DNA from 2 places in the Bacillus sp. 41-22 genome. Region 2 is predicted to be linked to the other one. Evidence: a T-box and tRNA genes for the amino acid it is inferred to sense, from the RefSeq annotation. Region 2 holds a T-box; the other holds one or more tRNA genes.

Region 1 (3,499 bases), 1.1 Mb from region 2:
AACAGTCGCTTGGGCCTATTCACTGCGGCTTTCCGTTAAGAAAGCACCCCTTCTCCCGAAGTTACGGGGTCATTTTGCCGAGTTCCTTAACCAGAGTTCTCTCGCACACCTTAGGATTCTCTCCTCGCCTACCTGTGTCGGTTTGCGGTACAGGCACCTTTTATCTCGCTAGAAGCTTTTCTTGGCAGCGGGGAATCAAAGACTTCGCTCCATAAGGAGCTTCCCCATCACAGCTCAGCCTTCACGATAAGCGGATTTGCCTACTTATCAGCCTAACTGCTTGGACGTGCACAACCAATCGCACGCTTCTTCTATCCTTCTGCGTCCCTCCATTGCTCAAACGATAAAGAGGTGGTACAGGAATATCAACCTGTTGTCCATCGCCTACGCCTGTCGGCCTCGGCTTAGGTCCTGACTAACCCTGAGCGGACGAGCCTTCCTCAGGAAACCTTAGGCATTCGGTGGACGGGATTCTCACCCGTCTTTCGCTACTCATACCGGCATTCTCACTTCTAAGCGCTCCACCAGTCCTTCCGGTCTGACTTCACTGCACTTAGAACGCTCCCCTACCACTGATACCATTGGTATCAATTCGCAGCTTCGGTGGTGTATTTAGCCCCGGTACATTTTCGGCGCAGAGTCACTCGACTAGTGAGCTATTACGCACTCTTTAAATGGTGGCTGCTTCTGAGCCAACATCCTAGTTGTCTAAGCAACTCCACATCCTTTTCCACTTAATACACACTTTGGGACCTTAGCTGGCGATCTGGGCTGTTTCCCTCTTGACTACGGATCTTATCACTCGCAGTCTGACTCCTAAGGATAAGTCATTGGCATTCGGAGTTTGACTGAATTCGGTAATCCGATGAGGACCCCTAGTTCAATCAGTGCTCTACCTCCAAGACTCTTACACTTAAGGCTAGCCCTAAAGCTATTTCGGGGAGAACCAGCTATCTCCAGGTTCGATTGGAATTTCTCCGCTACCCACACCTCATCCCCGCACTTTTCAACGTGCGTGGGTTCGGGCCTCCATTCAGTGTTACCTGAACTTCACCCTGGACATGGGTAGATCACCTGGTTTCGGGTCTACGACCACGTACTAAACGCCCTATTCAGACTCGCTTTCGCTGCGGCTCCGCCTCTTCAGCTTAACCTCGCACGGGATCGTAACTCGCCGGTTCATTCTACAAAAGGCACGCCATCACCCATTAACGGGCTCTGACTATTTGTAGGCACACGGTTTCAGGATCTCTTTCACTCCCCTTCCGGGGTGCTTTTCACCTTTCCCTCACGGTACTGGTTCACTATCGATCACTAGGGAGTATTTAGCCTTGGGAGATGGTCCTCCCAGATTCCGACGGAATTTCACGTGTTCCGCCGTACTCAGGATACATTCAAGAGAGAACGAAGTTTCGACTACGGGGTTATTACCCTCTGTGACGGACCTTTCCAGGTCGCTTCGTCTACCTCGTTCCTTTGTAACTCCGTATAGAATGTCCTACAACCCCAAGAGGCAAGCCTCTTGGTTTGGGCTAGATTCCGTTTCGCTCGCCGCTACTCAGGAAATCGCATTTGCTTTCTCTTCCTCCAGGTACTTAGATGTTTCAGTTCCCTGGGTCTGTCCTCCATACCCTATGTATTCAGGTAAGGATACCATACCATTACGTATAGTGGGTTTCCCCATTCGGAAATCTTCGGATCAAAGCTTACTTACAGCTCCCCGAAGCATATCGGCGTTAGTCCCGTCCTTCATCGACTCCTAGTGTCAAGGCATCCACCGTGCGCCCTTTCTAACTTAACCAAACTAAAATTAAAAAATATGAGCTACACTGTTATCTAGTTTTCAAAGAACATACCATTTGCTATATAAAATAGCTTTTTGGTGGAGCCTAGCGGGATCGAACCGCTGACCTCCTGCGTGCAAGGCAGGCGCTCTCCCAGCTGAGCTAAGGCCCCGTAAAATGTATGGTGGGCCTAAATGGACTCGAACCATCGACCTCACGCTTATCAGGCGTGCGCTCTAACCAGCTGAGCTATAGGCCCATACAAATTGCGGAATTTATTTATATCATATTCCTATTTAAGAGTCAATACTTATATTGAACTCTCAAAACTAAACGAAAACGAAACACGGAAACTTATATTGATGAACTGCGTTCATCAATTCTCCATAGAAAGGAGGTGATCCAGCCGCACCTTCCGATACGGCTACCTTGTTACGACTTCACCCCAATCATCTGTCCCACCTTAGGCGGCTGGCTCCATAAAGGTTACCCCACCGACTTCGGGTGTTACAAACTCTCGTGGTGTGACGGGCGGTGTGTACAAGGCCCGGGAACGTATTCACCGCGGCATGCTGATCCGCGATTACTAGCGATTCCAGCTTCATGTAGGCGAGTTGCAGCCTACAATCCGAACTGAGAACGGTTTTATGAGATTAGCTCCACCTCGCGGTCTTGCAGCTCTTTGTACCGTCCATTGTAGCACGTGTGTAGCCCAGGTCATAAGGGGCATGATGATTTGACGTCATCCCCACCTTCCTCCGGTTTGTCACCGGCAGTCACCTTAGAGTGCCCAACTTAATGATGGCAACTAAGATCAAGGGTTGCGCTCGTTGCGGGACTTAACCCAACATCTCACGACACGAGCTGACGACAACCATGCACCACCTGTCACTCTGCTCCCGAAGGAGAAGCTCTATCTCTAGAGTTTTCAGAGGATGTCAAGACCTGGTAAGGTTCTTCGCGTTGCTTCGAATTAAACCACATGCTCCACCGCTTGTGCGGGCCCCCGTCAATTCCTTTGAGTTTCAGCCTTGCGGCCGTACTCCCCAGGCGGAGTGCTTAATGCGTTAACTTCAGCACTAAAGGGCGGAAACCCTCTAACACTTAGCACTCATCGTTTACGGCGTGGACTACCAGGGTATCTAATCCTGTTTGCTCCCCACGCTTTCGCGCCTCAGTGTCAGTTACAGACCAGAAAGTCGCCTTCGCCACTGGTGTTCCTCCATATCTCTACGCATTTCACCGCTACACATGGAATTCCACTTTCCTCTTCTGCACTCAAGTCTCCCAGTTTCCAATGACCCTCCACGGTTGAGCCGTGGGCTTTCACATCAGACTTAAGAAACCACCTGCGCGCGCTTTACGCCCAATAATTCCGGATAACGCTTGCCACCTACGTATTACCGCGGCTGCTGGCACGTAGTTAGCCGTGGCTTTCTGGTTAGGTACCGTCAAGGTGCCAGCTTATTCAACTAGCACTTGTTCTTCCCTAACAACAGAGTTTTACGACCCGAAAGCCTTCATCACTCACGCGGCGTTGCTCCGTCAGACTTTCGTCCATTGCGGAAGATTCCCTACTGCTGCCTCCCGTAGGAGTCTGGGCCGTGTCTCAGTCCCAGTGTGGCCGATCACCCTCTCAGGTCGGCTACGCATCGTCGCCTTGGTGAGCCGTTACCTCACCAACTAGCTAATGCGACGCGGGTCCATCCATAAGT
Region 2 (3,499 bases):
AAACGTTCAGATGTTACAAGAGAACCAGCTTGGTTAACATGCGTTCCAAGTATATCTTTTAATGCTTGGTGCAGTAAGTGAGTTGCTGTATGGTTTTTCACAACGCTACTACGGTTTTTCGTATCGATAAGAGCTTTTACAGCCGCTTCTTTCGTTAATGTACCTTCTTCCACAACTACTTTGTGTAAGTTTTGACCATTTGGTGCTTTTTGTACGTCTTTTACAACAACTTTCACGCCGTCAGCAAGAAGGTAACCACGGTCTGCAATTTGCCCACCGCTCTCAGCGTAGAATGGCGTTACATCAAGCATTAATTGTCCTTCTTCACCTGCTTGTAAGCTATCTGTATACTCACCATTTTTCACCAGGGCAACAACGTTACTTTCTGTTGCAACTGTACCGTAACCAACGAATTCGCTCGCTACTTTAACTTCACCAAGTACACCGCCTTGAACTTGCATAGAATCAACGTCTTGACGAGCAGCACGTGCACGCTCACGTTGTTTCTCCATTTCATTTTCAAAGCCCGCTTGATCAACTGTCATACCAGCTTCTTCTGCATATTCTTCTGTTAATTCAATTGGGAAACCGTACGTGTCGTATAGGCGGAACGCATCTACGCCAGAAATAACAGTTGTTTTTTCTTCTTTCGCTTTTGCAATTACTTCAGCTAAAATTGATTCACCATCATGAAGTGTTTCATGGAAACGCTCTTCTTCATTCTTCACAACTTTTGCGATGAAATCTTTCTTTTCAAGTACTTCTGGATAGAAGTCTTTCATTACTTCTCCAACAACCGGTACTAATTCAAACATGAACGGACGGTTGATGTTTAATTTCTTAGAATAACGAACAGCACGGCGTAATAAACGACGTAATACATAACCACGGCCTTCGTTAGATGGAAGAGCACCGTCACCAACAGCGAATGTTACTGTACGGATATGGTCAGCAATTACTTTAAACGCCATATCTTTTTCTAAATCGCCATTACGATATTTCTCACCAGAAATTGATTCTGTTGCACCAATCATCGGCATGAATAGGTCTGTATCAAAGTTCGTAGGTACATCTTGAACGATAGATGTCATACGCTCTAGCCCCATTCCTGTATCGATGTTTTTCTTAGGAAGTGGCGTATATGAACCGTCTGGATTATGGTTAAATTGAGAGAATACAAGGTTCCATACTTCTAAGTAACGCTCGTTTTCTCCGCCCGGATATAATTCTGGGTCACTAAAGTCATTACCGTAAGATTCACCGCGGTCATAGAAAATTTCTGTATTCGGTCCACTTGGTCCTTCACCGATATCCCAGAAGTTTTCTTCTAAACGGATGATGCGTTCTTTTGGAACACCCATTTTCTCATTCCAAATTGTGAATGCTTCTTCATCTTCCGGATGAATTGTAACAGATAGTAATTCTTTATCGAATCCGATCCATTTGTCGCTCGTTAGAAATTCCCAAGCCCAAGTAATTGCTTCTTCTTTGAAGTAATCACCGATTGAGAAGTTCCCTAACATTTCAAAGAATGTATGGTGACGAGCCGTTTTCCCAACGTTTTCAATATCGTTTGTACGAATTGATTTTTGTGCATTTGTAATACGTGGATTTTGTGGGATTACACGACCATCAAAATATTTCTTTAATGTCGCTACACCACTATTAATCCATAACAGAGATGGATCTTCATGAGGAACTAGTGATGCACTTGGTTCTACTGCATGTCCTTTTTCTTGGAAAAAGTCTAAAAACATTTGACGAATTTGTGCGCCTGTTAGTTGTTTCATTGTATTTTCCTCCTTAAATATAAAAAACTCCCGCCCCTAATAAAAGGGACGAGAGTTAACTCGCGATACCACCCTAATTATGAATTGATTATTATAACAATCAATTCATCACCTCATGGTGCCGTAACGTGGCAAGACGGCAGTGATTAGCTGCTCTCAGGATTAGCTTTCTGTTACCCTTCATTTAAAGCTCCTTTCAGCCAGTGGAAGCTTCTCTCTACAAATGGACTGTAACGTACTTGTTCCGTCATTGATTTAATGTATTATATGACTAAATATAATAGAATTCTCTTAAGTTTGTCAATGTAGATAATCATTTATATTGTATCAATTGCTTATTAATCATAGTTATTCTACTATTCATTCTTAACAGCCTTTAAATATATTATGCATTTATTACTAAATAGGAATCTCCTCTCAAAAAATACTTTATGCAAATTTCTAAATATTACATTATTTGTTATAATTAAATTATTAACAATAAAGGAGCGATTACAATGACAACCTTATTGAATCAAGCTAAAGAAATGTTAACAACTGATGAAAAAATCCTTTTTTATGCAGCATGCTCATTAAATATATTTATATATCGTTCCGTCGCAAGACCAGGACTGTTAATTTTAACGAACAAACGGCTCTTCTTTTATGGACCAGATGTAAGTAAGAACCCAATATTTGAAGAGTACTCTTTTGCAAACATTTCTAATCTAAAAGAGCAAAAGCGTCTTTTCAGCAATCAAATTATATTTATGTACGATAATGAATGGAAAAAAATAAAACATATTCAAACAAATGATATAAGCTCTCTCGTTCAACAAATACACGAGCAACTCTCTAAATAATGATAGCCCTCTACTTTTATAAGTAGAGGGCTATCATATTACACATCTTCTTTTTTCCAAAGAGGCCTCACATGAACGACCACTGTCCGAATGACCGCTAAAATAGGAACCGATATTAGTAATCCTACAATCCCCGCAACTTCTCCCCCTACTAGTAATGCAAACATAATAATCACAGGATGCATACGAAGCGACTTACCAACGATGTAAGGCGATAAAATGTTACTTTCCAAAAATTGCAAAATAGCAATCGTAATTCCCGCCTTAATGAGTAAACTCGTTGATACCGTTGCTGCAATCATCAACGTCGGAATCGCCCCTAAAATAGGACCAAAGTACGGGATTATATCCGTTACCCCAATAATAATACCGAGTAATAACGGATATTTCATACCGATAAACCAAAAAGAAAGAACAGATACTCCTCCTAATACTAAGCAAACAAATAACTGTCCTCGAATATAACTTCCGAGTGACTTATCAATTTCTTTCGCAAGCATTTGACCCGTACTACGCCACTTACTCGGAACTAGTTTCCAAAAAATATGATAAAACTCACCGTAATCTTTTAATATGTAAAATACAATGAACGGAATTAAGAAAATAATGAGCAATGAATCCAGTACACCACGAGCTGTGCTCATGACTTTATTTAAAAGCGCTTGAATCTTCGTTTCTACACCACCAAAAATTTGTTTCACCTTTTCATGAATAAATGATGGGAAATTCGCTGTTTGTTCTGTAACTCCATCCATCCAAGAATCGTACATTTTTGTAAACTGCGGAAATTGTTCATTAATTTCTTGTAACTGTTTAATAACAACTGGCGTTCCTTTATAAATTCCATAGCCAATTCCGCCAAAGAAA

The links. A T-box is a leader RNA that pairs with one kind of tRNA and senses whether it is charged. The one in region 2 lies ahead of alaS (alanine--tRNA ligase), so its partner is inferred to be a tRNA-Ala.
Region 1: it encodes a tRNA-Ala, which carries the amino acid that the T-box ahead of alaS (alanine--tRNA ligase) is inferred to sense. The anticodon was not compared.

The regions. Positions count from the first base shown of each region.
Region 1 covers NZ_CP084035.1:28,982-32,480, reverse strand. Annotated here, with positions in the region: rRNA gene LCF45_RS00165 (23S ribosomal RNA) at 1-1,801, opposite strand, end outside; tRNA gene LCF45_RS00160 (tRNA-Ala) at 1,881-1,956, opposite strand; tRNA gene LCF45_RS00155 (tRNA-Ile) at 1,967-2,043, opposite strand; rRNA gene LCF45_RS00150 (16S ribosomal RNA) at 2,175-3,499, opposite strand, start outside.
Region 2 covers NZ_CP084035.1:4,226,298-4,229,796, forward strand. Annotated here, with positions in the region: gene alaS (alanine--tRNA ligase) at 1-1,790, opposite strand, end outside; T-box leader at 1,832-2,050, opposite strand; gene LCF45_RS21680 (PH domain-containing protein) at 2,288-2,632, shown strand; gene LCF45_RS21685 (AI-2E family transporter) at 2,671-3,499, opposite strand, start outside.